3 regions of the Weissella thailandensis genome follow, and region 1 is predicted to be linked to each of the others. Evidence: riboswitches for the same ligand, from Rfam matches in the RefSeq annotation. Region 1 holds a riboswitch; each other region holds the start of a gene.

Region 1 (10,608 bases):
ATGATTATGGTCAGTATTTATTGCGTATTGTTGCTGAAGAGAGGGAAGTATAAAACGTATGTCTGAAGACTTTTTTGAAAAGGAATTAGTTGCTCGAACAATTACGGATATCCCGGGTATGGTGGAATTCGACATTCCAGTTCACGGTGACAATCGTGGTTGGTTTAAAGAAAACTTTCAAAAGGAAAAGATGTTACCTTTAGGATTCCCAACAGAGTTCTTCAAAGATGACAAATTGCAGAATAATGTATCACTATCACGTAAAGGTGTATTACGTGGTTTGCATGCAGAACCTTGGGATAAATATATTTCAGTAGCTGACAGTGGCAAAGTACTGGGTGCTTGGGTAGATTTACGCGAAGGTGGTTCATTTGGGAATGTTTACCAAACAATCATTGACGCTAGTAAGGGAATTTATGTACCTCGCGGTGTTGCCAACGGTTTTCAAGTACTAAGTGACACAGTTTCATATTCCTATTTAGTGAATGACTATTGGGCTTTAGAATTGAAGCCAAAGTATGCTTTTGTTAACTATGCTGATCCTACATTAGGAATCACATGGGATGATGTGGAGCATGCAGAAGTGAGTGAAGCCGATAAAAATCATCCCTTATTGAAAGATGTTGAACCACTGACAAAAGAGCAATTAAAATAGGAGTTCATTCATGACTGAGTATAAAAATATATTAGTAACTGGTGGAGCTGGGTTCATTGGTGCAAATTTTGTTCGTTATATTGTTGAGGAACATCCCGAGGTTAATGTTACTGTACTTGATAAGTTAACATATGCCGGCAACAAGGAAAATCTAGCTGGCTTACCTGAAGACCGTGTTAAGTTGGTAGTTGGTGATATTGCGGATGCACCATTAGTTGATAAGCTTGTTTCAGAAACAGATGCTATTGTTCATTACGCTGCTGAAAGCCATAATGATAATTCATTAAAAGATCCTTCACCATTTATTCAAACTAATATTATGGGAACCTATACCTTAATTGAAGCTGCTCGTAAGTACAATAAGCGTTTCCACCATGTTTCTACGGATGAAGTTTATGGTGATTTACCATTGCGTGAAGATTTACCTGGCCATGGCGAGGGAGAAGGGGAAAAATTTACTCCTGAATCCCAATATCGTCCATCAAGTCCATATTCTTCAACTAAGGCTAGTTCAGATTTATTAGTACGTGCTTGGGTAAGGTCATTTGGCTTGAAGGCAACGATTTCAAATACATCAAATAATTATGGCCCATACCAACATATTGAAAAGTTCATTCCTCGCCAAGTGACTAATATTATTTCTGGAATCAAACCAAAGTTATATGGTTCAGGCAAGAATGTTCGCGACTGGGTTCATACTTATGATCATGCAACTGCCGTATGGGCGATTCTTACTAAGGGTAGGATTGGTGAAACCTACTTAGTTGGAGCAGATGGTGAGAAAGATAATATCACGGTACTACGTACTATTCTAAAAGATATGGGCAAGGATGAAGATGATTTTGATTTTGTCCAGGATCGTTCAGGGCATGATTTACGTTATGCAATTGATGCGACAAAAATTCGTGAAGAGTTGGGATGGCAACCAAAGTACACTGATTTTGCAACAGGTTTGAAAGATACGATTAAATGGTATGAAAATCATCAATCATGGTGGCAACCCGAAAAAGAATCTGTTGAAGCAAAATATGCTCAAAATAATCAATAATAATAAAGTCAGCGAAAGCTGGCTTTTTTCGGAGGAATTATGAAGTACTTAGTTACGGGAGCTAACGGCCAACTTGGACGAGAGTTACAAAAACTTTTATCGGAGCGACAATTGAGTTTTGTCGCATTTGACTCACAGCAACTAGATATTACGGATAGGAAAAAAGTAATGTCAGTGTTTGAACAAGAAAAGCCAGATGTTGTGCTACATGCAGCTGCTTATACAAAGGTTGATGCAGCAGAAGATGAAGCCCGTGAAATAAATTGGCAGGTCAATGTTGAAGGTACAAAAAATATTGCTGACGCAGCGAAAAAATTTGATACTAAATTAGTAGCAGTGTCAACAGATTATGTCTTCGATGGTACAAATTCAGGGGAATATCAAGAAGATGCGGCGGTTAATCCTAAAAATGCCTATGGGCGTGCAAAATTGGCTGGTGAGTTAGCTGTTACTGAGAGTGAGGCTGATGCTTATATTGTCAGAACTAGCTGGGTATTCGGTGAGTTTGGTGGTAATTTTGTTTACACTATGCAATACCTTGCTGAAAGTCATTCTAAACTAACAGTAGTTGATGATCAATTAGGTCGCCCTACATGGACAAGGACTTTAGCAGAATTCATGTTACATCTAATTGATACTAAATCTGAATATGGGATTTATCATTTATCAAATGAAGGTACAGCAACATGGTATGAATTTGCTGAGGAAATTTTAAAAGATACTTCTGTAGAGGTGATGCCAGTGACAAGTGAGGAATTTCCACAAAAGGCTTACAGACCGAGACATTCGGTTATGAGTTTGGAAAAAGCTAAGTCAACGGATTTTGAAATCCTTACATGGCAAGACGCGTTAAAGAAGTTCTTATTATCTATTAAGTAAAACATTTTATTATATATAATATTATATAGTTTTAGTTTGTTTGATTAATGATAAACACAATGGTCAAAATAATAGATAAATTAAGAAAATTGAATATGGCGTTACATGTTATAGTATATATTGATTAGCAGATAAATTATTACAAATTTTAATTTTATGTTAGTCAAACGCCATGAAAAATTAGGAAATCTATTCAAAGTTTTTTAAAACATAGTTTGCGACTCTGATAGTTTTGTTGGTCTCATAGACTTTTTTGATTGGTAGATTTATATCCTAATAATTAGATTAACCCTATATAAGGGATAATGACGTTCATTAATCCTTTGAAATTGATTTTACATTAAGATAGAAAATTTAATATAATTTATGGTACAATAACCTTGTGCTAGGGGCGCCGATATGGCTGAGAAGAACCCTTTGAACCTGAACTGATTAATATCAGCGTAGGAAAGTGTTACATATTGTTCATGTAGCATTTTTCTCCAGGTGAGAAAAATGCTTTTTTATTTGCACGAAATAGTTTGTTGAAGAAGTTTTTAAAATTGAATGATAATCACTAGGGGCGTCGTAAAGACTGAGATGATGTATATCGGTCCCTTTGAACCTGATCTGGTTAATACTGGCGTAGGAAAGTGACCAATCATAGTTAGCAACATTGTCAACGGTTGTTATTAAGTGTCCTTTTTTATGTATCTAAGGACACTTTTTTTATTGGGAAAGGAATGTTTATTATTATGGTCACAAAAGATAATCGTATAGTTGCGCATGGCTTAGCAGGTATACAACATGTGTTTGTTTCTAATGTATGGTTAGATCCAATCTATGTTGCAGCGGCCGCAGGACTTTCGTTGAGCTCATCAACTAATTTGGTAAACACTATTTTTATTGTCTCGGGTATAGTTACGCTGACACAGGCAACAAGGCTAGTAAAGTTACCTATTATTCAAGGCCCATCTGCCTACTTTGATGCATTAATGATTAGTGCGGGTAAAACTGGCCAACTAGCAACAGCAGGCGGTTCGATTTTGCTAAGTGCATTGATTGTATTTATGTTGTCCGTTACAGGACTTATAAATAAATTAATAAAATTATTAACACCAGCAATTACAGGAACCCTTATTTTTTTGGTAGGTATTTCTTTGTCTGAATTCACAATGTCTGAGTTTTTAGGTGGTTCTCCAGGAGATGAAGGTTTTTCTTCATTATCGACACTTACTTTATCAATCACAACAGCTGCTATTGTGATTTTATTGTCGATATTTGGTAAAGGATTTTGGAAACATTTTTCATTTTTAATCGCTTTGATTATTGGGGATTTGTTAGCCGTTTGGTTAGGCGTTGTGGATTATAGTGTATTATCAACGAAATCGTGGTTTGGGTTACCGCAACTATTACCTTATGGCGCATGGATGTAAGCTGATTCCTGAGACAACTTTTAAGAGAGCGTATAATGAATAAATCGTCTCTCAAAAGGAAGGAATTTTTACATGCCAACTCGTTACGACAAAGAATTCAAACAAAACATCATCAACCTATATAAACAAGGCGAATCAGCCGCCCAACTGGCCAGAGAATATGGCATTGGCTATTCAACCGTTCATAAGTGGATCCAGGGCCAAGCCAAAACTCAATCCGATAAATCGCCAGATGAAATTAAAGCGATGGAAAAGCGGCTGGCTTCCCTGTCTGAGGAGAACGAAATCCTAAAAAAAGCCCTGGGCTTCCTTGCGCAGAAGTAACCAATATTTTTGATTATATTCACCAAGAAAGCCATAACCACCAGGTAACTAAGATGTGCCGAATCCTCGGTGTTTCCAGAGCTCACTATTATCGTTATCGATCCCCAAAGCCTTCAAAACGCCGGGCCGAAGATGAGGACTTAAAACAACGGATTCTGCGGATCTTTGCGGAATTCAAGCAGCGATACGGCGTTATGAAGATCCACCATGAATTGAATCTGGAACTTCAACCACTGTAGCGTCGGTGCAGCCCAAGACGGATTTCCCGGCTCATGAAGGAACTGGATATCCACTCCGTTACCGTCAATAAATGGAAAGCGGCTTCGGCTTCCAAAACTAAGGTTGAACAGCGTCCCAACTTGCTTAAGCAGGATTTCTCGACCACTAGTTTAAATAAAAAATGGCCCGCTGATATGACCTATATTCAAACGAAGCGTAATGGCTGGTGTTACTTATCAACCATCATGGATCTGCACTCAAGACGAATTATCGGCTATTCATTCTCAAAAAAGATGGATACTGATTTAGTCTTAAAGACCCTGGAAAGCGCGGTTAAAAATCGAACCATTACTGGGGACCTGATTATCCACACAGACTTAGGATCACAGTACACCAGCGATGATTACAACCAACGGTTAACAGAACTACATATCCGCCACTCTTACAGCCGTAAGGGGTGTCCATACGATAATGCACCAATGGAATCTTTTCATGCTTCCCTCAAAAAGGAATGTGTTTATCCAGTGCCGGTCTTTAAGAATTATGAAACTGCCGCTGCTGTCCTTTTTGAATATGTGCATGCTTTCTACAATAGGAAGAGAATTCATAGTTCACTGGGCTACCAGACCCCCTTACAAGTTGAAATCGCAACACTTACGAGCCAAATGGCCGCCTGATTTAATGCTTTCCATGGTTCAAATAAGTTATTAATCACGATTAATGATTTATTTGAGCTGTGGAAGGTAAACGCAGTTCTGAATGTCTCTTAAAACCTGTCTCAAATATTGACTTCAATCCAATTTAGACTATGGTTGAAAATAATGAACACAAATGCTGAGTTATCTTTAACACAATTACGTCAACTACCTAAGCAGGTGCGTAATGAATCTTGGTGGAATAAATTTTACAATGATAATACACACAAAAAATATAAAAGGATTCTTGGTTCAATTTATAGATAAAAAGCCTGGGTATGAGGTGATTATTTATGCGAGTTAAAACAATTAAACAAGCAAACCTAACATTAAGGTATACCCCGAAAGTTAAATCTTTACTTTAACTTTCGGGGTATTTTTGTAATTATTTAATTATCAAGTATGAACACAAAAATTAATCATTTATGAGTCTTACGTCAACTAAACCAATCCAATTTAACATATCATGGTTATAGTTAGTTATTGATTTACCGGGCTTTTCAATGATTTGTGCAATTCATCAAATTCACAAATCTTTTTCACTGCCAGCATATTTCACAAAGTAGACCAGTTTATAAATTAGGAGTTATTTGGATGGAATTGTTGCCATTTACTTCGCAGATAACTCCACATATAACCACCACAAAAAGCAATCCCACAGAGCAACCAAATTCCTGCGGTTTTAAATACCCACCAACTGACAGATAAAATCAAAAGCACTACCCAACGAATAATTCGCCAGGCCCAACCAATGGTGAGACCAAAAAGATAACAGACGAGAAATAACAGCAGGTAAAGAATAAAGTAAGGCATGGTCAGACTCCTTTCTGTAGGCGCTAAAATATTATGTATCCTAACCCATATGAGTTAGGGAATCTGACAAACAGGTGTTTAGTATCTTATTGGAGAATTTAATTTTTTTCGTAAAGGAGGTTTTGTCAGAGCAATCTTTTCGGCAGCCACGTTCCATAGGTTTAATATATCATTTTTACGATGCTAACAACTGGCTATAAGTATTGATAACCCGATTGCCAATTTTTTAATTCATGTATAATGATTTTTTGTAATTGTGATAAAAAGTTTGCATCAGACATAGCTTGTTGAAAAGTCATTGCTAGGATGGTCCCTAAGTAATTGACGAAGTAATGTGCTATATCAGCGTCATTGACGTTTAATTGAAAGGTGGCCGCCGTTAAATTAGTGGCACTAGCCGTAATTCCAAACGAAACTTGATTGTGTTGTTGTAGCTGTAATTGATAAGTGGTGACAGGTGTTGTGACAGTTGTTTGTATCATAGCTGGTCTCCTAAAATTTTTCTGGTGGTCAATTGCCTTTCAGCAACTAACCAAACTTTCATTTTGACGGGAGAAGTGTGATACAGGCGGTGTCCGATGACAAGGGCAGCGTAGCTGTGCTATTTACCCTTGTCATCGGGCCTAGTGTTGCTTAGTGCCTGGCACTTAGCAACACTGCCTGTATTAGAGTTTGGATGGCAAAAATAAAGGATAGGTGGTGAAAGGACGGTTGCGCCAAGCGGAAACGTTTGGCCCCGGTGGGGTCGGGGGTTGTAAGGGAGCCCCGCTTGCGGGGACTGGGGTATGCAGAGAAGGGCGCACTGCGCCCCTGGTTTTTAGATTATTGTCCAGTCGCCAAACGGTGTCTGAACCTCAAATTGCGTATATTGTAAGTCGGAACTATCCAGGACGATTTTTTCGTCTAGGTAAGCTTGTCGGGCTTGTTTATCAATATCTTCTTCGTCGTCAACTGTTAGGGTAACTGTTCGTACTAACGTTTCTTCATAAGTTACTGGTATATCTTTTTTCATGGTTACCTTATTTACCTTTCAAAATCGTTTTTAACGTGGAAATGAACTGATTGCATATCGTCGGGGGTTAGAACGATTTGGCCGTTATCATACATTGTCATGGCTTTTTCGTCTAGGTCGTCAATATTCATTTCTGGGGTCATTTCAAGTTCGACTTCTTTTTTGCGATACTCTTCAAATACTACGCGACATTTCATGTTTAATTCTCCTTAGTTGTTAAAGTGGTAGGTTGTGCCGTTTAATAGCACGTCATTAAAATCTTCATACGTTTGAGCATTTAGCATGCGTGCTTTTTTGTTTTGCTCAAAATCGTCTGATACAAGTGATAAGGCTTGATATTGTTGTGCCGACATGGTACTTGGCCTTAATGCCCATATCAAGCAGTACAAGCGCTTGGTAGAACAATCGGGGCTTTCTTTTTGCAAGCCATTCAACATGTTATAAATGGTTTCAACCAGCTTTACGCTGACGTTGGCGGAAACTATTTCTTCATAATCAGCTGATGGGGCTTTTTTGTAGTGCTCCTTGGGGACTTGGGTTTCTTCATAACCATAAGTAATATCTGACATGGCTTGTGCCATTTTGCTTAAATGCAACTTGGTAAAATCATCATAATAAGTTTTTGTCATTTTTAGCTCCTATACTAATTTAAAATCTTGAAATTCGTCATTAGCTAATCTGATAGTAATTTGTTCATCTCTAGCTTGTGCAACGATTAAATGAAAAATAAAATCATCAACTTCTTCGGCTGATAAATCAACGTCAGAATAACTTTCGTCATATTCAGGAAAAGGGACTGGCGTTGGACGGTCTCCACGCCATGAAAAAATAGACAATGAAAGGTCTGTTGTGTTTTTTGACATACTAAAACTCCTTGCTTAGGCCAGGTAACCTATGAAAATTTTTCTGTCAGCGACCACCTGTTGTCGCTGGGTTTGTCGTTGTGACGGGAAATTTTTTGCAGGTACCGGGGCAAAGTACAAGGGCGGCGTAGCCGTACTATTTACCCTTGTACTTCGTCCTAGTTGTCCTTAGTCGCTTGGCGACTTAGGACAAACTGGTGCCTGCTATAAATGATAGGCACATAAGGCAGACCCAGTGTCATCAGGTGGTTGGCAGGCGTAAGACTGCTTAGACCCCCGCTGGCGGGGACTGGGGTACGTAGTAAAGACTTGAACATATCTTATTATTTCGATAGCATACGGATTATAGATGCATTATTAAGTTGAATTTTTAATGACTGGAAAGGGGAAAACTATCTTATTCAAAAACGATCAAATATACAATAATCTGTCACCAAAAGGAAAATTAGCTTATTTGAAAGAGATTCAAAAAGGCAATCAAGTTGATCCAGATGAATTTAATAATATTGAGCAAGCATATGTTGAACCAGAGGGAACCTATGATTTAGGAAAAACAATGATTCAGCTAACTAATGATAAAAAAAATGAGGAAAAAGTATTAGCATATATTGATAAGCAAAATAATCCGAAGCCAATTCCAGAAGTCGTACAGGATTTGCGTCGAGTATTGGACACAAATATAACAGATGATGAGGGCAGGTGGATTTTGTCATGTGTTATAGGCTATTCAGATGAGTATCATCAAAAGGCCATACAGTTAATTGCTAGTTAATATGAATGAAATAGCTCCACAAGTATTGGAAAAATAGCCAATACTTGTGGAGCTTTATTTTGTTTATTTTTGTATTAAATCATTGATTTTAATGGTTATAAAAGGGGTGGGGCGTTTTTACATCGTCCCTTTAAATTCAGTTACGATAACCATAGTTAATAAAAACAAAAAAGTAATGGGGGAATTGACGCATGGTATCAAAGAAATTAGCAGCACGTTTAGCAAAGAAACAGGACGAATTAGAAAATGCCCAAGAAAAGGTGACAACACTTAAAGGTGAAGTAGCCGACCTTAAGAAACAGGTGGAGTTAGAGTTAGTGCAAAAGCTACAACAACATTTGCAAACAGAAGATTTAGTAGATGTCGAAAAGTTTATCGAGCAAGTTTCACCAATCGAATTACAAACTGACAATGAAGGTGGTGAGTTGAATGACGATTAATCGTGAAGCGATGAAAGCTTTACCTATCCAAGGATACTTAGATTATAAAGGCATTGATTATACCACTGAACATAATCGTTTACGGTTGGTAGATCATGATAGTTGCATCATTAACACTGATAAAAACGTCTTTTTTTGGAATTCTAAGCAGTTATCCGGTGATTTAGGGGACTTTATTAGTGCTTTTGAAGATGTCACGCCAAAGGAGGCTTGGGTGCGCTGGTCTGACTATAAAAACCATTATGATAATCAAGACGAACAGGCACAAGACAAATATAAGCAAAAAAGCGCAACAAATAATTATCAATTTGATTGGAAAAGGTGGCGTACCTCGCAATCAACTAACAATACTGAAAATTATTTAGTGAATGAACGAGGCTTTGATAAAACCTTTGTGCAGCGTTTGACAGCATCGGAATTTATTAAACAGGGGAAGCCTCGCCAAGACTGGCAGACAAAAGAATGGCAAAAGCCGGCCATCTTATTTCCTTGGCATGATGAAAAAGGCGAAGTTGTCGGATTAGATCAACAAGGAACTGAAATTGATTATGAGAAATATGGTAAGCGTGGTACGCAAAAGAAAGTTGCCGCTGGCTCAGATTCTAATTACGGGTATAACTTCCATACAGGGAATGGTGCTGACCAACTATTAGTATTTGAATCACCAATTGATGCTTTATCGTACGCACAACAACACTTTCCAGAATTGGCGCATGAAAATGCGACATTTTTATCATTATCAGGAACCGACCATCAAAAGGTGCTATCACAATTAGATCGTATGAATCAATTGAACGGTCATTTGCCTAACAAATTGGTATTAGCAACTGATAATGATTTAGCAGGTTTTCAAGCAGCTGATCAATTTAGTGTTTTGCAATTTGAAGGCATGGAAAATATCCGTCAGGTACCACCCAAGGGAAAAGATTGGAATGACCAACTAAAAGCAAATGATCCTGGTATTAAAACAATGACAATGGAAGAAAGTCATAAACGATTAGAGGCATTGGAGACTTTCAGTAAACAAGCTAAGCAACCATCGAATAAGTCGATGAAAGTTCAGGATGATAAACAAGTCGTCAATGCTAATCCGGGACGATTAGCACGTGAACAACGACGGACTGACCGAAAGGGCAAAAGTCGTGAAAAGAATGAAGAGATTATCAAAGATGCTTTGCAACGTATGAAGAATTATCAAAATGATCCGAAAGAAGCCCAAAACTATTTGGATTTTGTGGCACAAGGGCAAAACTATTCACCACGAAACACGATGCTGATTTATGGCCAACGTCAAGACGCCACTATCGTGAAGGGATATAAGCAATTTGCCGAACAGGACATTCAAGTTAATAAGGGCGAACAAGGTATGAAAATATACGGCGCCCCTAAAAACTTGCAAAGTGTGATCACGCCAGATGGTAAGCAAGTTTATTGGCGTGATGCAACCGCAGAGCAGCGTCAACAAGCTAAAAC
Region 2 (10,608 bases), 290 kb from region 1:
GGTCTTGTTGGTACGGTTACGAGTCGCTTGAGCTAAGTCTTCATGCTTAACCATTCCCAACTTACCAGCCATGTATTGTAGCATCATTGCAATCAATGATGAAATCAAGACAACTGAAAGTAATGTGTAGTGGTACGTTGCTCCACCAGTTACAGAAGTGACCCAGTTACCAGGATCCATATACCCAACGGCAACTAATGCCCCTGGTCCTGAAAATGCCCACAGTTTTCTCCAAAAAGAGCCACCTTTTGGTACAGATACAGAACCATTGATATCACCTAAACTATCATCCGCAGCTGCATCTTGTACCAGCCCTTTGTTTTTTGTCACTTCTTTTTCAGTCATGACAACCTCCCATAATACGTAATATGCCGTAATAAGGTCAGTCCCAGTGTACTATTTACTTTTGTATATAGTGCTAAGTAGAATTCATAAAGAATTTCGTTCAACTTGGTTGTTGAAAGCTTATGACTTATACTTAACCGGGGCGCTCCTTACCCGTCGACAATATACTACTCGCTTACGACCCCAGTTGCAACTATTTTTTTGCTTATTTTTATTTTTTTTACACAATAATATCAAATATTTTGCCCAAAAGTGGTTTTAATTTTTATTATCAATTAAAAATTAAAACGTTTACAAAAAAACTTAAGTTAAGCAAAGCCTAACTTAAGCCGTTTTCTATTATAAATTAAACTATTTAACCGCGCAACGTGTTTGCCATACCAATCAATAGCTTACGCATGAATTGGTCACCAGCAATTAAATATTTGGGATGTGACTTACGCCGTAACATTGCCCCAACCTCACCTTTAGTTACTTTGAAATCAGCAGCTTGCCAAAAATCAAGTAAATCTTCAGTTGTGTACGCCATAGCAATTTTCACCTTTTTAATAACGACATTATTAATGTCATTATCGCGTTGCATACTATAGTCTGGTGCAGCAATTGATCCATCTGGATTCTTTTTATGTCCTCGCTGAGAGATAATCAACCCGTTCAAAAATTTTTCTAGGTCATGTCGTGATAATTGGGCATCTCTGGCACTATCTTGGGTTGGTTTAGCCATGATTGCTAAATAGGTTGACTTATCGAGTGTCAAACCGCCCAATTCAAAAATAGTCATCATGTTCTTACTATTAATATTGAAAATATATTGCAATCTACGAATAATATCGTTGTTGTGCATAATTGATGTTATACTTCTTTCATTTTTTTAAGTGTGGGAATCGATGGTTGGGCACCTGCACCTTGCACAGTTAATGCGGATGCTGCACTAGCAAAACGAACGCTTTCAACAAGGTTGGTCATATCAGGCGCTAATTTAGTTGCTAATGCCCCAATAAAAGTGTCACCTGCGGCTGTTGTATCCACAGCTTTAACCTTCAGGGCTGGCTCAAAACCATGATGACCATCAGCCAGCTGATAATACGCACCACGCTCACCTAGAGTAATGATAACATTTTTAGCACCCATCTCTTGCATTTTATTTGAAGCATTGATCATAGATATATCATCATTAACTGGAATACCAGTAATGATTTCGGCCTCAGTTTCGTTAGGTGTAATCAGATCAGTTAACCCCAATAATTCTTTTGGAATTTCTTTGTGCCCGGGTGCTGGATTTAGAATCGTCATAACCCCCGCTGACTTAGCCAATTTAAACGCTTGCAGCGTTGCCACAATCGGTGTTTCAAATTGTGCAACCAAGACTTTTGATGATTGAATCGTTTTTTCCGCCTCATCAACATTTGTTTCACTAACTTGTTGATTCGCACCACCTAAAATAAGAATCGTATTGTTCGAATCGCTTTCCAATAAAATATAGGCGGCTCCGGTACCAACATTGGCAAGTTGGGCAATGTGTGTGGTATCGACACCATCTGCTTGCAAGGCATTTAGTAGCAACTCACCGTTCTGGTCTTGACCAACAGCACCGATAAAATGCACTTGAGCCCCTAAACGTTGGGCAGCTACTGCTTGATTGGCTCCCTTACCCCCTGGTGCGGTTGAAGCATCAGTCATGGCCATGGTTTCACCTTGTACTGGCAAGTGATCAATATGCAAAATCGTATCCGAATTCAACGACCCCAGAACTGTTACTTTTCTTGTCATAGCTCAATTCTCCTATAAATGATTATTCAAAAAAATTGTTTATTTTCAAGTTAGTCATCTAGAAAATAAACAATTCTTGTCCCTCAAATTTTATCCCTTCAAAATAGCATCAATTTTTGCTAATTCTTCGGTAGACAATGTCATATTATCAGCAACCTTGACATTATCCAATAAGTGATCAACTGAAGAAGCACCAATAACGATTGATGGCACACGTTTATCACGTAGTAACCAGGCCATTGCTAATTGTGCTAAGGTTTGTCCACGATCAGCTGACACTTTATTCAACGCGTTAAGCTTTGACACCGTCCCCTTGGGATCATCTTTGATGAACGCATTGGTGCGATGCAATGGCATGTCTGCTGGGAAACCATCCAAATAACGATCCGTTAATAAACCTTCTGCCAATGGACCATACGCAATCAATCCGGCATGATGTTGCGCCAAAGTCGCCAACATATCTGTATCTTCAGCTTCCCGATTAAACATGTTGTATGACATCTGATTACCAATAAATGGTGTGTGTAATTCGTCAAATATTTTACTAATCTCTGCCACTTGTTCAGTTGTGTAATTTGAAACCCCAACGTACAAAGCTTTTCCTTGACGAACCATTAAGTCTAAGGCTTCGGCTGTTTCACGTAAGTTCGTCTCTGGATCCCAACGATGCGCATAAAAAATATCAACATAATCTAAATGCATCCGTTGTAATGATAAATCTAAAGCAGCTGTTAAGGTCTTTTTACCCGAAAACTGTCCCAATGGTCCTGGCCACATATGGTAGCCGGCCTTAGTGGTGATAATCAATTCATTACGGTAAGGATGTAAATCTTTTTTATAAACTGCACCAAATGTTTCTTCCGCAGTCCCATCGGAAGGGCCATAATTTGAAGCATTATCAAACGAAAAAATACCATTATCAAATGCTTTTAACATCACTTCTCTTGAATTAGCTAGTGGCTTTTGATCTCCTAAATTACGCCACAATCCAAATGACAAGGCTGGTAAAATCAATCCTGAATCGGCAACCCGACGATATGGCATAACTTCATAACGATTTTCTGATGCTGCGTAGACCATTATGGTACCTCCTAATTTTTAAATGCGATTATTTATAAATTAACTTCTGGCTTATTTTTTGAACGTAATAGTACATCAATCTGTTTGTTCTCATGAATGCGGTTAATTGCCTCAGCAAACAAAGGCGCAACGGATAATGTTGTGAATTTTGAACTTTGCTTTTCTTCGGGGACGCGTACGGTATCCGTAAAGATGCAACGTTCAATATTGTCATCTGCCGCCAAATTTTCCGCTGCTTGCCCTGAAAGTACTGGGTGTGTTGCAGCAACATAAACTTCAGTGGCACCATTAGCCAGTAGTGCTTTAGCAGTCATCTGCACACGATAGCCAGTATCAACAATATCATCAACAATGATTGCCCGACGTCCTTTGACATCACCAACAATCGCATCATCAGATTCCGGATTAGTCATGGCAACATTATCATTGACAACCCCCCAAGGAGCAGCCAGTAAGTCAGCAAATTTACGAGCACGACCAGCTCCGGTATGATCTGGTGAGACAACAACCAAATCATCTAATAAATTCCGACTATAAAAGTAGTCGGTTAATAATGGTGCTGCTTGCAAATGGTCAACTGGCATATTAAAAAAGCCTTGTAATTGCGCTGCATGAAAGTCCATTGAAACAACCCGGTCAACACCATTCATTTCAATAAGTGACGCAACCATTTTAGCAGTAATCGGTTCTCGTGATTTGGCTTTACGGTCTTGGCGAGCGTAACCAAAGTATGGAATAACAAGCGTAATTTTCGCCGCAGATGAGCGTCGTAAGATATCCACAACAATCATCATTTCCATAAATGCATCATTTACTTCCTCTGCAATTGGTGCAATAACGTAAATATCATCACCACGGATACTTTCTAATATTCGTTCGTAAATTTCGCCGTCCGCAAAGCGCTTGATATCTAACTGTGTCAACGGCAAATGCAATTCTTCCGCCACTGCATCTGCTAAATCATGATTCGCAGTTAGCCCTAACAACTTTATTTGAGATTTCACGAGTGATTTCCTCCATTTCTCACCACCATCTGTCGTTAAATCTATTTTAACAAAATAAAACCGGTTACGGTATGCTTTATACCATTAAAAGCCCGAGTTATTCTGATGCTGTGTTAGCCCAATAGAATTTATTTGCAAATTCAATATATTACCACTATACTTAAACAAGCGAATCAAACAAGCTGGGGTGCCATTAAACTGGCTGAGATAATACCCATAGAACCTGAGCAAGGTAATGTTGCTAGGGAGCTTGGTTTGTTTACCATGACAGTAAACAAGCCCCAGTATCCATGATTAGTGTGTAAGCGCTATCGATACTGGGGCTTTTTTTGTTACCAAAGCTTCGGCGATTCGATCACATTTTATTTTAAGGAGGTTTGCAATTATTATGCAAACAGTTACTGAGTCTAAGGTTAAATGGTCATTACGTGATGTGATTTTCTTAGCCATTATCGCCATCTTTTTTGGGGTCATTTTTGAGGTATGGAGTGCTGCTTATTATGCTGTTGCTGCTACCCCACTAAAACCCTACGCTAATGATTTAACATTAGGTGTCTGGTTAATGGCCGGACCATTAGCTGGGGCTATCCTACAAAAGGTCGGTAGTTCAACCATTGGTGAGGTATTAGCAGCAGCTGTTGAAATGCTATTATTCTCAAGCTGGGGAGCTGCTAATTTGATTTCTGGTTTTGTCCAAGGTATTGGTACAGAACTCGGATTTGCTACTACTGGCTACAAAAACTGGGATAAATTAGGCATTAGTCTTTCTGTATTAACGACAACGATCGTGACGTTCATTTGGGACCTCTTCAATAGTGGTTATGCAGATTATAAGCCAAGTTTGATGATTACCCTATTTATTATTCGTTTGATTTCTGCCGGTTTCTTTGGTGGTGTATTAGTTTACTTTATCAAAAAGCTTGTTGCAAAATCTGGATTACTAAAACGTTAAGCTTATGACAAAATTACAAGTTGATCATCTAAGTTTTGCCTATCAAGCTGACCAACCTAACGTATTAAATCAAATTAACTGGGTTCCTGAAACAGGATCTTTTAATTTATTGATTGGTCCCTCTGGTTCAGGTAAATCGACCCTGCTGAAAGCAATGGCTGGATTACTCCCAAAATTTGGTGGGGTCATCACGGCTGGTCAGGTATTATTAAACGACGAACCTATTCAACCATTAGCACCTTTCGAACGGGCAAAACGAATTGCCATGCTCTTCCAAAATCCAGACCGTCAATTCGCGATGCGGACAGCACGACTACAATTGGTATTTGCTTTAGAAAATTTACAATTGCCAACTGAGACGATTAATCAGCGAGTAGCATTTGCTATCAATGCGCTCCATCTAGAGCAAATTGCTGACCAAGATTTATTGACATTGTCTGGTGGCGAAAAACAACGCGTTGCTTTAGCCATTATCATCGCGATGGACAGTGATATCATCTTACTTGATGAACCATTTGCCAGTGTCGATCCAGCCGCACGTTTATCACTACTGACGGATTTGAAAAAAATGCAACTAGAGCAGCACAAAACGATCATTATCTCTGATCATGACTTATCCGGTTATCAAGAACTTGTTGATTATCTATTTGCTATCGACACTGATTCAGGTACATTAAATCAACAATCACTGTCAAAATTAGTTAATCTTCCTGCTCAAACACCTTTTTATGGTGTTCCTAAAACTGATGGTCATCTACGTTGGCAAGAGTTGACACTGACCGTGGGCAAAAGCCGGCAATTGTTAATCAATAGTGACTTTACTTTACCGACTGGACAAATCGGTTTATTGTCTGGTGCAAACGGTATTGGTAAATCAACTTTATTTAAGGCACTTAGTCACCAAGTCAAATATGACGGGCGAGTGACTTGGGATGATCAAGATACAGCCAAAATAAAGCTAAAAAATTGGGCAAAAAAAGTTGCGTTGATTTTTCAATCAGCTAGTGATCAATTTGTAACAATGACCGTCCAAGAAGAAGTCGCTTTGTCACAACAGCATAGTTTAGCAACCGATTATTGGACAGATGAGCGTGTACAAACGGCTTTAGAGAACTTACACTTAAATCATCTAACTGAACATGTGGTCTATCAACTATCTGGTGGTCAACAAAAGAAGTTACAAGTGCTCAGTATGTTGATTATGGGGCAACCAATTCTATTGTTGGATGAGCCATTGGCTGGTCTGGATATTGATTCAGTACACACAGTGATGACATTAATTAACCAGAGTATTCACGAAACTGACCAAAGTGTCCTGATGATTTCTCATCAACGTGCCGGTTTGGCTGATTTTATTGACTATGAATTGATTTTTAAGAATCAACAGTTAGACCTTGTTGGGGAGGCGCCAAATGCTTAAATTAAATCCAACAATTCTCGTCTTCATCATGCTCGGCATTGGTATTGAAACTTCATTTGTCCGTTCCGTTATTCTCAACGGAATCGTTGCGTTCATTAGTTTAATCTATCTATTGCTCCAACGACCAAACTTGAAAATTGTTGGCCTGATGTTGATAATTTCGATTCCCGTGGCCTTTGGAACTTGGTGGTCATTTATTGCCTTTGGTACTGGTGACACACATCACCTGGCACTAGTCTATGCAACTCGTTTATACGCCTACCTCCTTTTAGGAGCCGCTGTCACGCTAACTGTCAATGTGAAAGATTTACTGTTCAGCTTGAATCAGCATGCAAAGTTATCTAATACTTTTACTTATGGTTTATTAGCTGCCTTTAACTTAGTGCCACGTGTCAGACGACAAGTGCAAATCATTCGATATGCTGGTGCCTTGCGTGGGATCACTTATCATTTATGGCAACCTCAGATATATTTCAAAGCGATTCTGAGCGCCTTACATTGGTCGGATGATTTAGCGATTGCCATGACTTCTCATGGTTTTTCGGAAGGCTTTCCACGAACACAGACTGTACAAGAGCATTTGCCAAAATGGCAATGGGGCCTTGTCTGCCTGTTAATCCTGGCATATCTTTTAACTGCGATTGTCATCAAGCCTTGGTAAAACAAAGCGCATGACAAAACTCGTTTTGAAGCTAATGTGTCATGTCACGTGATTTGCGTCATTTTTGGCCGTAGCGTAAATTTCGTTATACAATATATTTTAAGAAAAAAGGTTGGAACATTCTTTTGTTCCAACCTTTTTCGTATTATTAGTTAGTTAATTTTCCAGACTTATAAACGGACTTCGGACCTTGTAGAGCCTTTATATTTTCTAATGGATCTTCATTCAAAACAATAAAATCAGCCATAAATTCAGGCGCTATTTTCCCAACATGGTCATCGATTCTTAACACTTTCGCGGCATTGCTAGTTGCTGCCAGAATAGCATCTTGTGGCGTTAAACCAAGCGCCGTCATTTTTTCAAGTTCCTTCGTTGAACCATCACTAAAGTTGTTGAATGGCGTCCCCCCATCAGTACCCATAACGATTTCGACTCCTGCCTCAATCGCCTTTGCAATGCTCTGACGATGAGCTAGCAAAACATCCTCATTTTTGTCATACATCCATGCAATGATGTCTTTTTTATGATCATGGATAGCATCCGGTGCAGAAAGCGTTGGCACAATTGGCGTACCGGTTTGTAGTAACATATCAATCGCCTCATCATCCAAATAAATCGCATGCTCGATTGAATCTACACCTGCCTTGATTGCATTTTTTATTCCTTGATTACCTTGCGCATGAGCAGCTACTGGTATGCCATAATTATGCGCTTCTTCGACAGCTGTTGCTAACTCAGTAACACTAAATTGGACATTACCAGGTACCTCTTGGTCATTACTCGTAACACCACCCGTTGCCATTAACTTGATATTTTTAGCGCCTGTCTTAATCAATTGACGCGTCGCTTTGCGGACCTCATCAGCACCGTCCACTTCCTTACCGATAGCCCCTGCCCCGTGACCACCGGTAATCGTCAGTGCAGCCCCACTAGCGATAATATTTGGACCTGCAACCACATGTTGTTTAATCAATTTTGCTAATTTAATATCAATGTTATTCGCTGCGCCAACCTCTCTGATTGTCGTCACACCATCTGATAAAAATTCACGTAAATGTTTCGTTGCATAAATGGCCAGTTCCGTCTCATTGGTAATGTTTGCCAATTGCTTTTTATCACTAGTTGTTAAATCTGAAATATGTGTATGCGCATTAATTAACCCCGGAATGACAAACTTACCTGATAAATCAACAACTTGAGCATCATCATCATTATCTATAAAGTAACCTGATTCTGTATCAATCGTAAAAGATGCTGTTTTAAATTCACCTGCGATAAAAATTGCGCCATTAATAAATTTTACTTGTGTCATTACTGATATCCCCCTATTTATTTCTTGTAAGCTTCTTTAAAGTCAAACGTTGCGCCATAAGTATTCACTAACAATCCTTTAACATCTGGTCGAATCAATGCTGGTGTTGACTGATGTCCTAAAGTCACAACCGGCAATTCACTATGAATTCGTTGTTCAGCTTGTAGTAAATCCTGGTACCGTTTGGCTGGCTTATTCACATCATTACCATTAGCCCGTGCGAGCGCTGCATCATATTCTTTATCATTAAATTGTGCAATATTGATACCACTATCACTTTGAACCATATTAAGAAAACTCATTGGATCTGCATATTCACCACCCCATGAAGTTAAGACAATGTCAAAATCATGTGATAATTGTGCTTTAACTCGCGCAGCCTTCGGTTGAAATTTAACCGTCAATTCAACACCAGGTAAATTCTTTTGTAACTGATTTTGCACATATTGTGCTTCAATCTTACTCTGATCATCGTTATCGGCTAGTAAGGTTAACTTTATTTTCTTCGTATCACTCGCAGCTAAACTTTTCTTAGCGTCTTTTTTATTAAAGGCATATTTTTTACTGTTAGCCTCTTTACTAAAGTCACGCTGATTATCTGGATTCTTAATTGTATTCTCAGGCGTAAAGGCATTCCCGCTACGTTGAATACCCTTAAGCACCTTATTTGTCAGCCCTTTTGTATTAATAGCTTGCTTGATGGCAACTCGCACGTCTTTATTTTGTAAATATTTATTTTTCATATTTAATCCCAAAAAGTCAGTCCGACCATTTTTAATACTATGGTATGCGCGGTTATTTTCATTCGCTCGAACTTGATCAGCAGTTAATGGTGTATAGTCAGATTTCCCAGCTTTATATAAATTATAGCCAGTCGTATTATCGGTCACGGTCTGAATATTAATTTTATTTGTGGCAACATTTTTCTTATCTTCATATTGACTATTTTTTACCAACTGATACGACTTATCCGAACCATGCCAATTTTTTAGTACAAATGGTCCATTTGATAATGTCTTATCTGCGGACGTACCATATGCCTTACCTACTTTCGTGACAAATTTTTTAGGCTGCGGATAGAATGCTGTACCTGTCAGAATACTTTTAAAAGCAGGATCAGGATTATTCAAAGTGATTTTCAATGTCTGACTATCAAGTGCTTTAACACCAAGATCATCAGCTGCTTTCTCACCATTTGTTACTGCTGTCGCATTCTTAATATTGTTAGCTAAGGTAGCGCCATTAGACTTATTTTTCGGATCAACAGTCTGTTGTATACCAAAGACATAATCATTTGCCGTCACTTTTTCGTGATTAGACCACTTTAAATCATCTTTTAAATGAAACACATATTCACGACCATCCTTTGAAATATCAACCGACTTGGCATCAGCTAATTGCGGTTGGTTATTTTTACCATATCGATATAATCCTTGGCCAGTTTGAGTGACTATTTCCGAACCAGTAGAATCATTAGCCTGCGATGGGCTCATCGTCGTCAAGGCTGCTGATTCTGTCCAATTGATTGCTTGATCCGCAAAAGCTACTCTTTCCTGGGACAAGCTTGCAATAGTTGCCGTTGTCAGACCCACTGACACTATGAACGATAATTTTTTTATTCTCATAACAATTCTCCCTTAAATAATAATTAACTCAACAAATAAAAAAACGGCCAATCAGCACATTACGTGCTAACTAGCCGTTGTCTTTTAAAATTGACAGGTTAATTTCTAGCGGCTAGCTATCGTTAATACATAACTGATAGCTAGCCCACAACAAATAGCCAACTATCTCGTTGGCCACCACCATGAAATAGTTGTTGAGAATACAACTTGATTAATTTCTGAATTAATTAATAACATTATGCTTTCTCCTTACATGTCTTACTAGAATTTATTTAATTATAACGCTAGCATGAGAAAAAGCAACCGTTAAATTAAAATAAGATTAAAAACTGTTTGACTACTTTTTAATTTTCGAAATTTGCAATCAATACTCGATTTCCTGCTGACTGTTTTGTTGGATCAGCCTGGCCGAATGCTGCCTGCGTCAAATGAAGTTTCG
Region 3 (10,608 bases), 360 kb from region 1:
GAATTATTGAGAATTCACTAGGAGCACCCTATAGGAGGATTACAAATGACATTGATACAATTAAAAAATCTGTCAGTTAAAATTGGACAAAAACAGGTGCTAAGGAATATTGATTTGGATATTCCAGAAGGGTCAGTCACGGCGATTGTTGGTCCGAGTGGTTCTGGGAAAACGACCCTGTTACGTACATTGAATTTATTACAAGTTCCAAGTGAGGGGACGATTGAAGTTGATGGTGTTTTAGCAACGGCTAACCATATTTCAAAAGACACTACTAGAAAAATACGTGACAAATCAACAATGGTCTTTCAACAGTTTAATTTATTTAAAAATTTAACGGCCTTAGGAAATGTGATGTCTCCATTGATTTATAATAAAATCGCTAAATTTGATGAAGCAGAGAAAATTGCGCAACAGACCTTAGCCAATTTAGGACTAGAGCAGATTGCTGATCAATATCCAGTTACTTTATCAGGTGGTCAGCAACAGCGTGTTTCCATTGCTCGGGCATTGGTTTCAAAACCTAAAGTTGTGTTGTTTGATGAGCCAACGTCAGCTTTAGATCCAGAATTGGTAGCTAGTGTTTTAAATACGATTGCAACATTAGCCTTGCAAAATATTACGATGGTGATTGTCACACACGAAATTGAATTTGCACGACAAATTGCAAATCAAGCAATTTTTGTTGAAGATGGTGCTATCGTTGCACAGGGGGATGCTAAAACTTTATTATCAGCTGAAGGGGATGGGCGCGTATCGGCGTTCGTCAATTCATTAGATAATCGAGCACATATTGAGGCCTTTCAATAATTGAAAAATAACAGATAGTGCATTTATTTTGAATTGCAATACTATCAATACAAATAATAAAACAACACCAGCAAGAAAAACTTGTTGGTGTTGTTTTATATATAGTACGATATTCTATATGGAGGAAATACTTCGTTATGAGTAGAGATGAAAAATTAAGGTGGGCCAACATAATAGCTAAAGTAGTATTAACAATAATATTGGTTACTTTAACTATTGTCTTAACGGTGAAAGATTTTTAGTAATGACAGAAAAGAACGCGCAAACTGAAGCAAACAAGCGTTGGCAAGACAAGAATAAAGAACATGCTAAGTATTTACAATATAGTACTTACGCACGATCGTTCATTCGAAAGCTGGCAACTGAAGATGATTTGGAAGAATTGGAGAAATTGATAGCGGATAGACGTGACAAAAAGATATGAAATTCATAAAAGACTTTAGCATGATAATCGCTGGTGTACTACTGATGTTGTATATAATCACTGGCTGGCAATGGGTGTTTATGATAATAAGCGTTGTCTATGTTGCGTTTAGTATTATCAGGTATAGGGACACCCCAAACTTTTGGTTTATTTTTCTAGGCTTGTTAGGTGTGCTATTAGGAATTGCAACAATAGTAACCATGATATAAGGAGGCAATATGGTAGTTAATCTATTAATCATCCTTGTTATTGTGATAGTCATCATTGCTCTGCTCTCTATACCATACATAGACGGGTACCGCAGAGCCTATGAAGAGCTAACTTACAAGGGGATGAGCCACAGAAAGGCGAAAGTCATTTCATCGGTGTGGGCGTTCATCTATATTTTTTAGTTGAATGGTTTTAATAAATAAGTTGTTATAAGTAAATTTAAAGGTAAAAATATTAGATGCGTATATTTAAAAAAAGTTCTTTTTGGTTAATAATTTTATTATTAATTTCCATATCAGAGCATTTGTGGGTTTTAAAAATTCATCTCTTCGGAGTTGGTATTAATCTATTCTGGTCAATAGTAAATATTGCTTTAATTTTAATGATATTAGATGAACATCAGTAGTTTGTATGAGCTACTGGAAGTCTTTGTTATATATTTTGATAGCGGTGACTAATATCATGTACCAGCTTTGGTACTAGAAGTGCCAAAGCGCGTAGGTGGTATTGTAATCTTATTCAAATAATATGTGATAAGGTAACGCGATCTTTGTTAAAAATAGTTATAGATATTAACGACAACCATAGTTTTGGCAAACACTAGCATTTATTTGCTGGTGTTTTTTTATTTAGATACTCATAATTAATAACGGTCTATGTTGAACTATGTGACATAGCAAGTATGGTTGTTCTCATTATGTAATTGTCTTGATTGACAAACTAGTCAGTTCACTACTGAATTTTTCGCCATAAAATGTTATATAAACATATTCTATGAGCAAATTATATAATTAAAGCCTACTATGGTAATTGTGAATGAATCTTTAGATGGACCACCCTCACAAGGTGGGAGAATCGTTGTAAAGATGAAATTGCTAAAGGGCATATCGTTTAAGGGCAAAATAAAAACGCTACTCACATCCATGAATAGCGACATATTTGTTCAGTAGGTAGTCCCGATTAATACACTGGAAGTCATTTTTCAGCGGAATTTAATGGAATAGAACTGCTCTACTCGGTGTTTCTTTGGTGCAAGTAGCCTTACTATAAAGCCTTTAAAAACTGATACAAAGGCATTTCTAAACTTTACTATGAACCCGGGGGGAATCGAACCCTCATCTCCGGAACCGGAATCCAACGTGATATCCATTACACTACGGGTCCACAACAGGTTAAATTATAGCCTATTAAAATAGTATTTGCAAGACTAGCAAAGAGCTTGTCAAAGCTATTAGTTAGGTTAAACCTTGCAATTTGTTAAGTTTAGCTTTATCATAATAGTTATAAAAATAAAATTAAATTCAAAAAAATGAACATAGAAAAGGTGGAAAATATGGCATCATCAGAAGGAAAGGCCACGATGGGCCGGAATATAAAAAGATACATTAAACAAAATGAAATGACGGCTGCTCATCTGGCTGAGGTCATTGGTGTATCAACTGCAACTATTTCTGATTGGTCAAACGGGAAAACGTATCCTAGAATTGATAAAATCGAAGCGATGGCTGATTTCTTTGGCGTATCAAAGTCAGATCTTGTTGAGGAGCCAAATCAAACTTCGCAGTCGACCGTAACTGATGAACCTGTATTAATGGCTGCACATTGGGGACTGGATATTTCCGGATTACCTGATGAAGAACGTTCACGCGTGATTGACAGGGCTAAGTCTTATATAGAAGGATTAATTGCTGACTACGAGGATCGGAATGGGAACAGATAGTTATGATGATCTATTAATTAGGGTGGAAAATGATCTCATTAGTTTGGGGATGACACCGGTTATTCTAGATACAATGCCTTTAAAAGAAAATTCAGGCTTAGATGGTGTTGCTTATTTAAAAGGTGATAAGGCATATATCTTTATTGATAAAACATTGTCGACCTTTGATAAAGCGAAAACTTTGGTTGAGGAATATCACCATGCAATTTCGGATATTGGCAATCATATGGATTATGATGCTACGCTTGCTCATAACGACGAAATCGTCGCTCGCGAGTCAGTGATCAAGTATATGACGCCGGAAAAAGTAATGATGAGAATTGCTCATGAATATGAAGACCAACCTTTTGAAGCCTGGATGTTATGTGAGTATTTGGGGTATCCGTTAGATTTTGCTCAAGAAACAGTTAACTTATATAGAAGGAACGGACTATTAAATTAAAGCAGTCGACCTCTTGAAATTAGGTTAAAGTTAATATATACTATAAATAGTCCTAAAGGGATTCCTTTAGGACTTTAATTAACAAATTACATTAAGTTTAAACTAATTGTCAGGAGGCAGTTTATGAGTAATGATATGATTTCGTTCTTAATAATTTTGGGGACACTGACAAGTGCGTGGATTGCTGTAATGGCATTTATTTCAATGATTGAATTTCTAATTGATGGTAATGTTCATCGGGTAGTACGTGGCATCAAGTTATTATTGCGTTATAGCCTAATTAGGTTAGGTGGTGTTGATGGCAAAGAGGCACATCGTATTTTATTAGGTAAGTAAAGTTTGTGTTTTCACAATTTCGTCAACTTTATATAATAATAAGCCGGATAAACGTTAAAAAAGCTGATAATTATAAATTGTCGTTTCTTAGTCAATCAAAGAATTAAGTGAATTAATATTCAAGCAAATATGACGCAGTTTCTACCTATCTATCGTATAATACATGTAACGGATGGGTTTAGACTTAGTGAACGCTAAGTAGTTCATCTGTAGCAGGGTTTAATTTCAAATTGTATGAAATTAAAGCATAACAATAGTTGTACGTTTGTTTGCGAAATTGTAAACAAAGTCGTATAATATTCCATGTAGAAACGTTACAAAAGAATTTTTTTCTGGGAGGAATCTTAATAATATGACTGTTAAGATTGGTATCAACGGTTTCGGCCGTATTGGTCGTTTGGCATTTCGTCGTATTCTTGAATTGAAGGGTACAGCGGACGACATTGAAGTTGTTGCAATTAACGATTTAACTAATCCTGCTATGTTGGCATACTTGTTGAAGTATGATTCAACTCATGGTACTTTGGACGCTGAAGTTTCAGCTGACGAAGATGGTATTGTCGTTGACGGTAAGAAGATCCATGTATACGCTGAGCGCGATGCAGCTAACTTGAAGTGGGTTGCTAATGACGGTGTTGAGATTGTATTGGAATCAACTGGTTTCTATACATCAGCAGAAAAGTCACAAGCACACTTGGACGCCGGAGCAAAGAAGGTATTGGTTTCAGCACCAGCTGGAAACGTACCAACTGTTGTTTACGGTGTTAACCAAGACACATTGACTGCAGACGACAACATTGTTTCTGCTGGTTCATGTACCACGCAATCACTTGCACCATTGGCAAACGCCTTGGACAAGGAATTTGGTATTGAAATTGGTTTGATGACTACTGTTCACGCCTTTACTGGTACACAAATGATTTTGGATGGACCTAAGGGTAAGAAGATGCGCTCAAACCGTGCAGCTTCTGTAAACACAATTCCTCACTCAACTGGTGCTGCTAAGGCTATTGGTCTAGTTGTTCCATCAGTTGCTGGTAAGTTGGATGGTCACGCACAACGTGTTGGTGTTGTTGACGGTTCTGTTACTGAGTTGACATCTGTATTGTCAAAGACTGTTTCTGCTGAAGAAGTTAACGAAGCAGTTAAGAAGTATGAGAATGCTTCATTTGGATACAATGATGATGAAATTGTTTCATCTGATATGATTGGCGACACACACGGTGCCGTATATGATCCAACTTTGACTAAGGTTATCACTGTTGGTGATAAGCAATTAGTACAAACTGCTGCTTGGTATGATAACGAGTATGGTTTCACTTCAAACATGATCCGTACTTTGTTGCACTTAGCAACACTTTAATAGTTACTTAACTATTATTGAAAACGGGTGGTTTAGTAATAGTCTGAACCGCCCGTTTTTTATATAAGATTTGTAGTATTTGAAGTAAAAAGAAAGAGGGATTCCATGGCAAAATTAACAGTTGAAGACCTAGAATTAAAGGGTAAAAAAGTATTAATGCGTGTTGACTTCAATGTTCCCCTAAAGGAAGTTGACGGACAACAAGAAGTGGCAAACGATAACCGTATTGTTGCAGCACTACCATCGATTAAGTATGTGTTGTCACAAGGTGGTCGTGCAGTATTGTTCTCACACTTAGGACGTATTAAGAGTGAAGATGATAAGCCTGCTCTATCAATGAAGCCTGTTGCACAACGTTTGGCTGATCTACTTGGTCAACCTGTAACTTTTGTACCAGCTATTGAAGGTCCAGAATTGGAAGATTCAATTAACAAGTTAGAAGATGGCCAAGTGTTGATTTTCGAAAACACTCGTTATGCTGACGTTGTTGATGGTGAGGTTGTTAAGCGCGAATCAAAGAATGATCCTGACTTAGGTGCTTACTGGGCATCATTAGGTGATGTATTCGTAAACGATGCCTTTGGTACTGCTCACCGTTCACACGCATCTAATGCTGGGATTGCCGCAAACGTTGCTCAAACAGCAGCCGGCTACCTGATGGAAAAAGAGATTAAGTTCTTGGGTGGTGCTGTTGAAAATCCAGAGCGTCCATTTGTTGCCATCATTGGTGGTGCTAAGGTTTCTGATAAGATTACCATTATTCAAAACTTGTTGGAAAAGGCTGACAAAGTTATTGTTGGTGGTGGAATGGCTTATACTTTCGCCGCTGCAAAGGGTGAAAAGATTGGTAACTCATTATACGAGGAAGACAAAGTTGAACTTGCTAAGCAATTAATTGCTGACGCTGGTGAAAAGTTGGTATTACCTGTTGATGCGGTTGCTGCTGATAAGTTTGCTAACGATGCTGACTCATATGTTGCAGAAGGTGACATTAAAGATGGCTACATGGGTCTTGATATTGGTCCTAAGTCAGTTGAACTATTTAAGTCAGTGCTTGCCGGTGCCAAGACAGTTGTCTGGAATGGACCTATGGGTGTATTCGAGATGGATAACTTTGCCAAGGGTACATTAGCTATTGGTGAAGAATTAGTTAATGTAACTGAGAATGGTGCAACGACAATTGTTGGTGGTGGTGATTCAACTGCCGCCGTTCAACAATTGGGTGTTGCTGATAAGTTGAGCCACATTTCAACTGGTGGTGGTGCTTCTCTTGAATACCTAGAAGGTAAGACATTGCCTGGAATTGCAGCAATTTCTGAGAAGTAATTTTAAAATAATAAATAAAGGAACTGGGACATTATCTGATGTCCCAGTTTTTTCATTTAGTAAGGATTATTTTTGGTAGTAAAAGAGTTCACTATGACAAAGTTGATTAGAATGTGGTAGACTATTCCAAATAGTAATAATTGGGGAACTACATAATGGATATTCATAAATTTAAGGTCTTTCTAGATTTAGCTGAAACTGGGAATTATTCTGAAACGGCTGATAGGTTGTATACAACGCAAGGTAATATTTCTAAGCAAATTTTGTCTTTGGAAAAGGAATTAAAAACACAGTTATTTAAACGTGAGCATCGTCATATTTCATTGACTGAATCAGGACGGATTACTGAAATGTATGCCAAAAAAATCATTCATGAGTTTGATGCACTACAACAAACATTGGTGCAACATGATTCTGAATCAGATAACGTATTGACGATTCATACGATGCCAACATTTTCTAATTACCGTGGCTTTTCATTGATGAGTGACTTCCATAAAAGACATCCCGAAATTACATTACATTTCTCTGAAACGAAAGATAGTTTATTGATCCAGTCGTTAGAAGATAATCAAGCTGATATAATTTTTGGTCATTACACACCAGCTGTTAATGGCAAATTAGAAACGTTGTTGACTGATCAGGATAATTTAGTTTGTGTGTTGCCGGCTAATCATCCACTATCTGCCAATCGTGTAATTTCATTAGATGATTTGATGAAAGAAGAATTATTATTACTTGAAGGCGAGGAAACAATAATTTTTAATAAGTTTGGTGCTGTTGGTGAGAAGAAACAATTGGCATCTGCGGTGGCTTATCAAGGTGAACGAATTGATATCATATTGAACATGGTCCTAAATGGTATGGGTATCGCCTTAATGATGGAAAAAAGAGTTGATATGACGAATGATGGACAGATTGTTAAACGTAAAATCGCCACAAATACGACAAGTGATTTTGGTTTTATGAGGATGAAACAAGTCCATGAGTCTAAGGCTAATGGACTATTTTGGAAATATATTACTCAAGTACTTAATCACGATATTATTTAAAAACCATTTTATTAGTATGTGTGGTAATATTATAATATAAAAATTAAATATAATCGCAAAGGGGAGCCAAGTTGGCTGAGAATGAGTAGAACTCTAGACCCTTCGTACCTGTTTTAGTTATTTAAGCGTAGGAATTGTGTAAATGTGTCAATTATTGGCCTCTTTGTGATGATTTTTTTATTGCAGGGAGGTCTTTTTTTATTGCCCAATTATTTTGAAATTATATTACTTAAATTTATCGGGGGAAAACAAGAATGAATCCAAAAGTTAGAAAAATAACTTATTTAGCGGTGATGGTTGCGTTAGATGTTGTACTATCACCAATCTTACGAATTGAGGGCATGGCGCCGATGTCTAGTGTGATTAACATCTTAGCGGGTGTTCTTATGGGGCCATTGTACGCAACAATTATGGCGATTTGCTGTGGAATTATCCGGATGATGATGATGGGGATTCCACCACTGGCTTTGACGGGGGCTGTTTTCGGTGCTTTATTAGCAGGCCTTGGGGCCCGCTGGACGCATAGTATTTACGGTTCTATCATTGGTGAAATTATTGGTACTGGAATAGTCGGTTCATTGCTATCTTATCCAGTTATGGTCCTTTTCACGGGTACCAAAACAGACTTGTATTGGTTATTGTATACACCACGATTCTTAGGTGCAACGCTTATGGGGGCAGTGGCAGCCTGGCTCATTTGGCAGCAAGCTAAAAAGATATCTTTGTTTAAAGATATGATACGTATTTTTAATGGAAAGGGGTATGTCGTTAAATGAAAAAAATAAAGATTCCGTTGCAAACTGCACCGCTAATTCATTGTATTACAAATGCTATCTCGGTAGAGACGGTCGCAAATGCGTTACTTTACATTGGTGCTAAGCCAATCATGACTGAGGATACACGTGCTTTTGATGATTTAATCCGCCAAACCAATGCCTTACTATTAAATTTGGGTAGCTTATCATCAACTAAGGAACAAAGCATACTGGCTGCGAGTGAAGTAGCAGATGGTAAAGAGCCAATCGTGCTTGATGTTGTGGGCATTGCAAGTGCAAAATCAGCTATGCAAATTGCTAAAGTTGTTATGGAAAAGAAGCCAACAATTATTCGCGGTAATATTTCAGAAATGCGGGCATTATGTGGTTTAGTAACAAATGGTCGTGGTGTTGATGGTAGCCCATTAGACCAGACTGATGATGAACTAGCTAGATTGATTGTGGCATTGAAACAGTTGCCACAAGAGTCAGTTTATGTAGCAACTGGCGCGAAAGATATTGTAGTGGCTAAGGACAATGCTTGGATATTAAGTAATGGTGTGCCGGAATTGGACCGGTTTACTGGCTCAGGGGATATGTTAAGTGGTTTATTGGCAGCGTTGTTGGGTGCTGGTGCATCCCCCGAAGACGCAGCTGTTCAAGCGGTTAGTTATCTCAACATTTCAGGTGAAATGGCGAAAACTAAGGCAACTACGGCAGGCATCGCAGAATTTCGGCAACTATTTCTAAATGAACTTTCATTATTAGGTATCGATAATACCGATTGGACAAATCAAATAAGGGGAACAAAAAATGGCAAAACAATTATATTTAGTGACAGCAAGATATGGGGAGACGGAGAGTGAATTCTTAAATAAAGTTGAGACCGCCTGTGCCAATGGCGTTACCCTGGTACAATTACGGGAAAAGAACTTATCAACTCGGGATTACTATGAGCTGGCTTTGAAGGTAAAACAAATAACAGATCGCTATGGGTTGAAACTAATTATTGATGACCGAATCGATATTTGCCAAGCGGTTGATGCAGGTGGGGTCCATATTGGCGATGACGAATTACCAGTTAGTGTGGCACGCCAGTTACTTGGCAAGGAAAAATTATTAGGTGTTTCTGCCAAGACAGTTGCCCGTGCAACGGAAGCGGCAGCAGAAGGCGCAGATTACTTGGGGACTGGGGCAATCTTTCCAACCCAAACAAAAGTTGTTACCAAGCAAACGTCGGTTGATACACTGCGGGAAATTACCGCGGCTGTTAATATTCCGGTCGTTGCTATTGGTGGCATCACAGAAGATCGCATCATGACATTTAAAGGAACGGGCATTGCTGGCATTTCCGTCGTGAGTGAAATTATGAAAGCGGATGATATTGCGCAAAAAGTTCAACATTTAAAAAAGAAGCTTGAACAGTTATAATGTATTGAAGACTGAGATAATAATTAATTATTACTCAGTCTTTTTTATATTCCTTTGATTTTAAAGAAATAATCTTGTGATAGGCAGTTAAGTGCTGAATAAAGGAGTTATGGTCATGATAAAATTCAGTGATGTGGTAAAGACATACCAAGAAAAACAGGTCGTTAATAAACTAAATTTAACGGTTGCCTCGGGTGAGTTTTTTGTTTTGGTTGGTCCAAGTGGTAGCGGTAAAACAACAATTTTAAAGATGATTAATCGGTTGATTGAACAATCCGCAGGTGAAATATTGATTGATGACATAAATGTTAATCAAGTTGATACAGCTAAGTTACGAAAAAATATTGGATATGTTCTACAGAATATTGCCCTTTTCCCTAATCTAACAATTACCCAAAATGCTGGTATTTTATTAGAGGCCCAAGGAGTGAAACGTGATAAACGAGAAACTTTAGTTAACCAACTATTAGATAGGGTGGGTTTGCCACATGAACAATATGGCTCACGAATGCCGAGCGAATTGTCAGGTGGTGAACAGCAACGAGTGGGAATTGTTAGAGCATTAATTACAAAGCCAGATATTATTTTAATGGATGAACCTTTTAGTGCCCTTGATCCATTATCAAGAAAGCAGTTGCAGGATTTGATTTTGGATTTGTATGAGGAATTGAAACCAACGATTCTATTTGTTACGCACGATATGCATGAAGCATTACGGTTAGGAACTAGAATAGGTGTG

Evidence for each region. A riboswitch is a leader RNA that binds a small molecule or an ion and turns the genes downstream of it on or off. The one in region 1 is predicted to bind thiamine pyrophosphate.
Region 2: it holds a riboswitch for thiamine pyrophosphate, as region 1 does, so the genes downstream of both, FOL01_RS03495 (ECF transporter S component) here and FOL01_RS04805 (solute carrier family 23 protein) in region 1, are expected to answer to the same signal.
Region 3: it holds a riboswitch for thiamine pyrophosphate, as region 1 does, so the genes downstream of both, thiW (energy coupling factor transporter S component ThiW) here and FOL01_RS04805 (solute carrier family 23 protein) in region 1, are expected to answer to the same signal.

Annotation. Positions count from the first base shown of each region.
Region 1 is NZ_CP014332.1:988,126-998,733, forward strand. Features, by position in the region: gene rfbA (glucose-1-phosphate thymidylyltransferase RfbA) at 1-53, shown strand, start outside; gene FOL01_RS04790 (dTDP-4-dehydrorhamnose 3,5-epimerase family protein) at 59-655, shown strand; gene rfbB (dTDP-glucose 4,6-dehydratase) at 666-1,703, shown strand; gene rfbD (dTDP-4-dehydrorhamnose reductase) at 1,743-2,582, shown strand; TPP riboswitch at 2,960-3,049, shown strand; TPP riboswitch at 3,131-3,230, shown strand; gene FOL01_RS04805 (solute carrier family 23 protein) at 3,317-3,997, shown strand; gene FOL01_RS11320 (transposase) at 4,070-4,321, shown strand; gene FOL01_RS11520 (IS3 family transposase) at 4,375-4,560, shown strand; partial or broken gene FOL01_RS11025 (IS3 family transposase) at 4,576-5,217, shown strand; gene FOL01_RS04825 (hypothetical protein) at 5,815-6,048, opposite strand; gene FOL01_RS04830 (hypothetical protein) at 6,243-6,530, opposite strand; gene FOL01_RS04835 (DpnD/PcfM family protein) at 6,866-7,060, opposite strand; gene FOL01_RS04840 (hypothetical protein) at 7,072-7,257, opposite strand; gene FOL01_RS04845 (hypothetical protein) at 7,270-7,689, opposite strand; gene FOL01_RS04850 (hypothetical protein) at 7,699-7,923, opposite strand; gene FOL01_RS04855 (hypothetical protein) at 8,297-8,695, shown strand; gene FOL01_RS04860 (hypothetical protein) at 8,887-9,135, shown strand; gene FOL01_RS04865 (toprim domain-containing protein) at 9,125-10,608, shown strand, end outside.
Region 2 is NZ_CP014332.1:702,740-713,347, reverse strand. Features, by position in the region: gene FOL01_RS03520 (Nramp family divalent metal transporter) at 1-345, opposite strand, end outside; gene FOL01_RS03515 (DUF1456 family protein) at 701-1,189, opposite strand; gene rbsK (ribokinase) at 1,198-2,115, opposite strand; gene FOL01_RS03505 (aldo/keto reductase) at 2,206-3,195, opposite strand; gene FOL01_RS03500 (ribose-phosphate diphosphokinase) at 3,228-4,199, opposite strand; TPP riboswitch at 4,373-4,464, shown strand; gene FOL01_RS03495 (ECF transporter S component) at 4,588-5,151, shown strand; gene FOL01_RS03490 (ABC transporter ATP-binding protein) at 5,156-6,571, shown strand; gene FOL01_RS03485 (energy-coupling factor transporter transmembrane component T family protein) at 6,564-7,232, shown strand; gene FOL01_RS03480 (metal-dependent hydrolase family protein) at 7,381-8,544, opposite strand; gene FOL01_RS03475 (peptide ABC transporter substrate-binding protein) at 8,562-10,169, opposite strand; gene FOL01_RS03470 (hypothetical protein) at 10,514-10,608, opposite strand, start outside.
Region 3 is NZ_CP014332.1:623,851-634,458, forward strand. Features, by position in the region: gene FOL01_RS03070 (amino acid ABC transporter permease) at 1-80, shown strand, start outside; gene FOL01_RS03075 (amino acid ABC transporter ATP-binding protein) at 46-810, shown strand; gene FOL01_RS03080 (hypothetical protein) at 1,055-1,234, shown strand; tRNA gene FOL01_RS03090 (tRNA-Arg) at 2,537-2,608, opposite strand; gene FOL01_RS03095 (helix-turn-helix transcriptional regulator) at 2,778-3,164, shown strand; gene FOL01_RS03100 (hypothetical protein) at 3,151-3,606, shown strand; gene FOL01_RS03105 (hypothetical protein) at 3,730-3,942, shown strand; gene gap (type I glyceraldehyde-3-phosphate dehydrogenase) at 4,295-5,305, shown strand; gene FOL01_RS03115 (phosphoglycerate kinase) at 5,411-6,631, shown strand; gene FOL01_RS03120 (LysR family transcriptional regulator) at 6,787-7,683, shown strand; TPP riboswitch at 7,733-7,834, shown strand; gene thiW (energy coupling factor transporter S component ThiW) at 7,938-8,459, shown strand; gene thiM (hydroxyethylthiazole kinase) at 8,456-9,304, shown strand; gene thiE (thiamine phosphate synthase) at 9,252-9,869, shown strand; gene FOL01_RS03140 (ATP-binding cassette domain-containing protein) at 9,985-10,608, shown strand, end outside.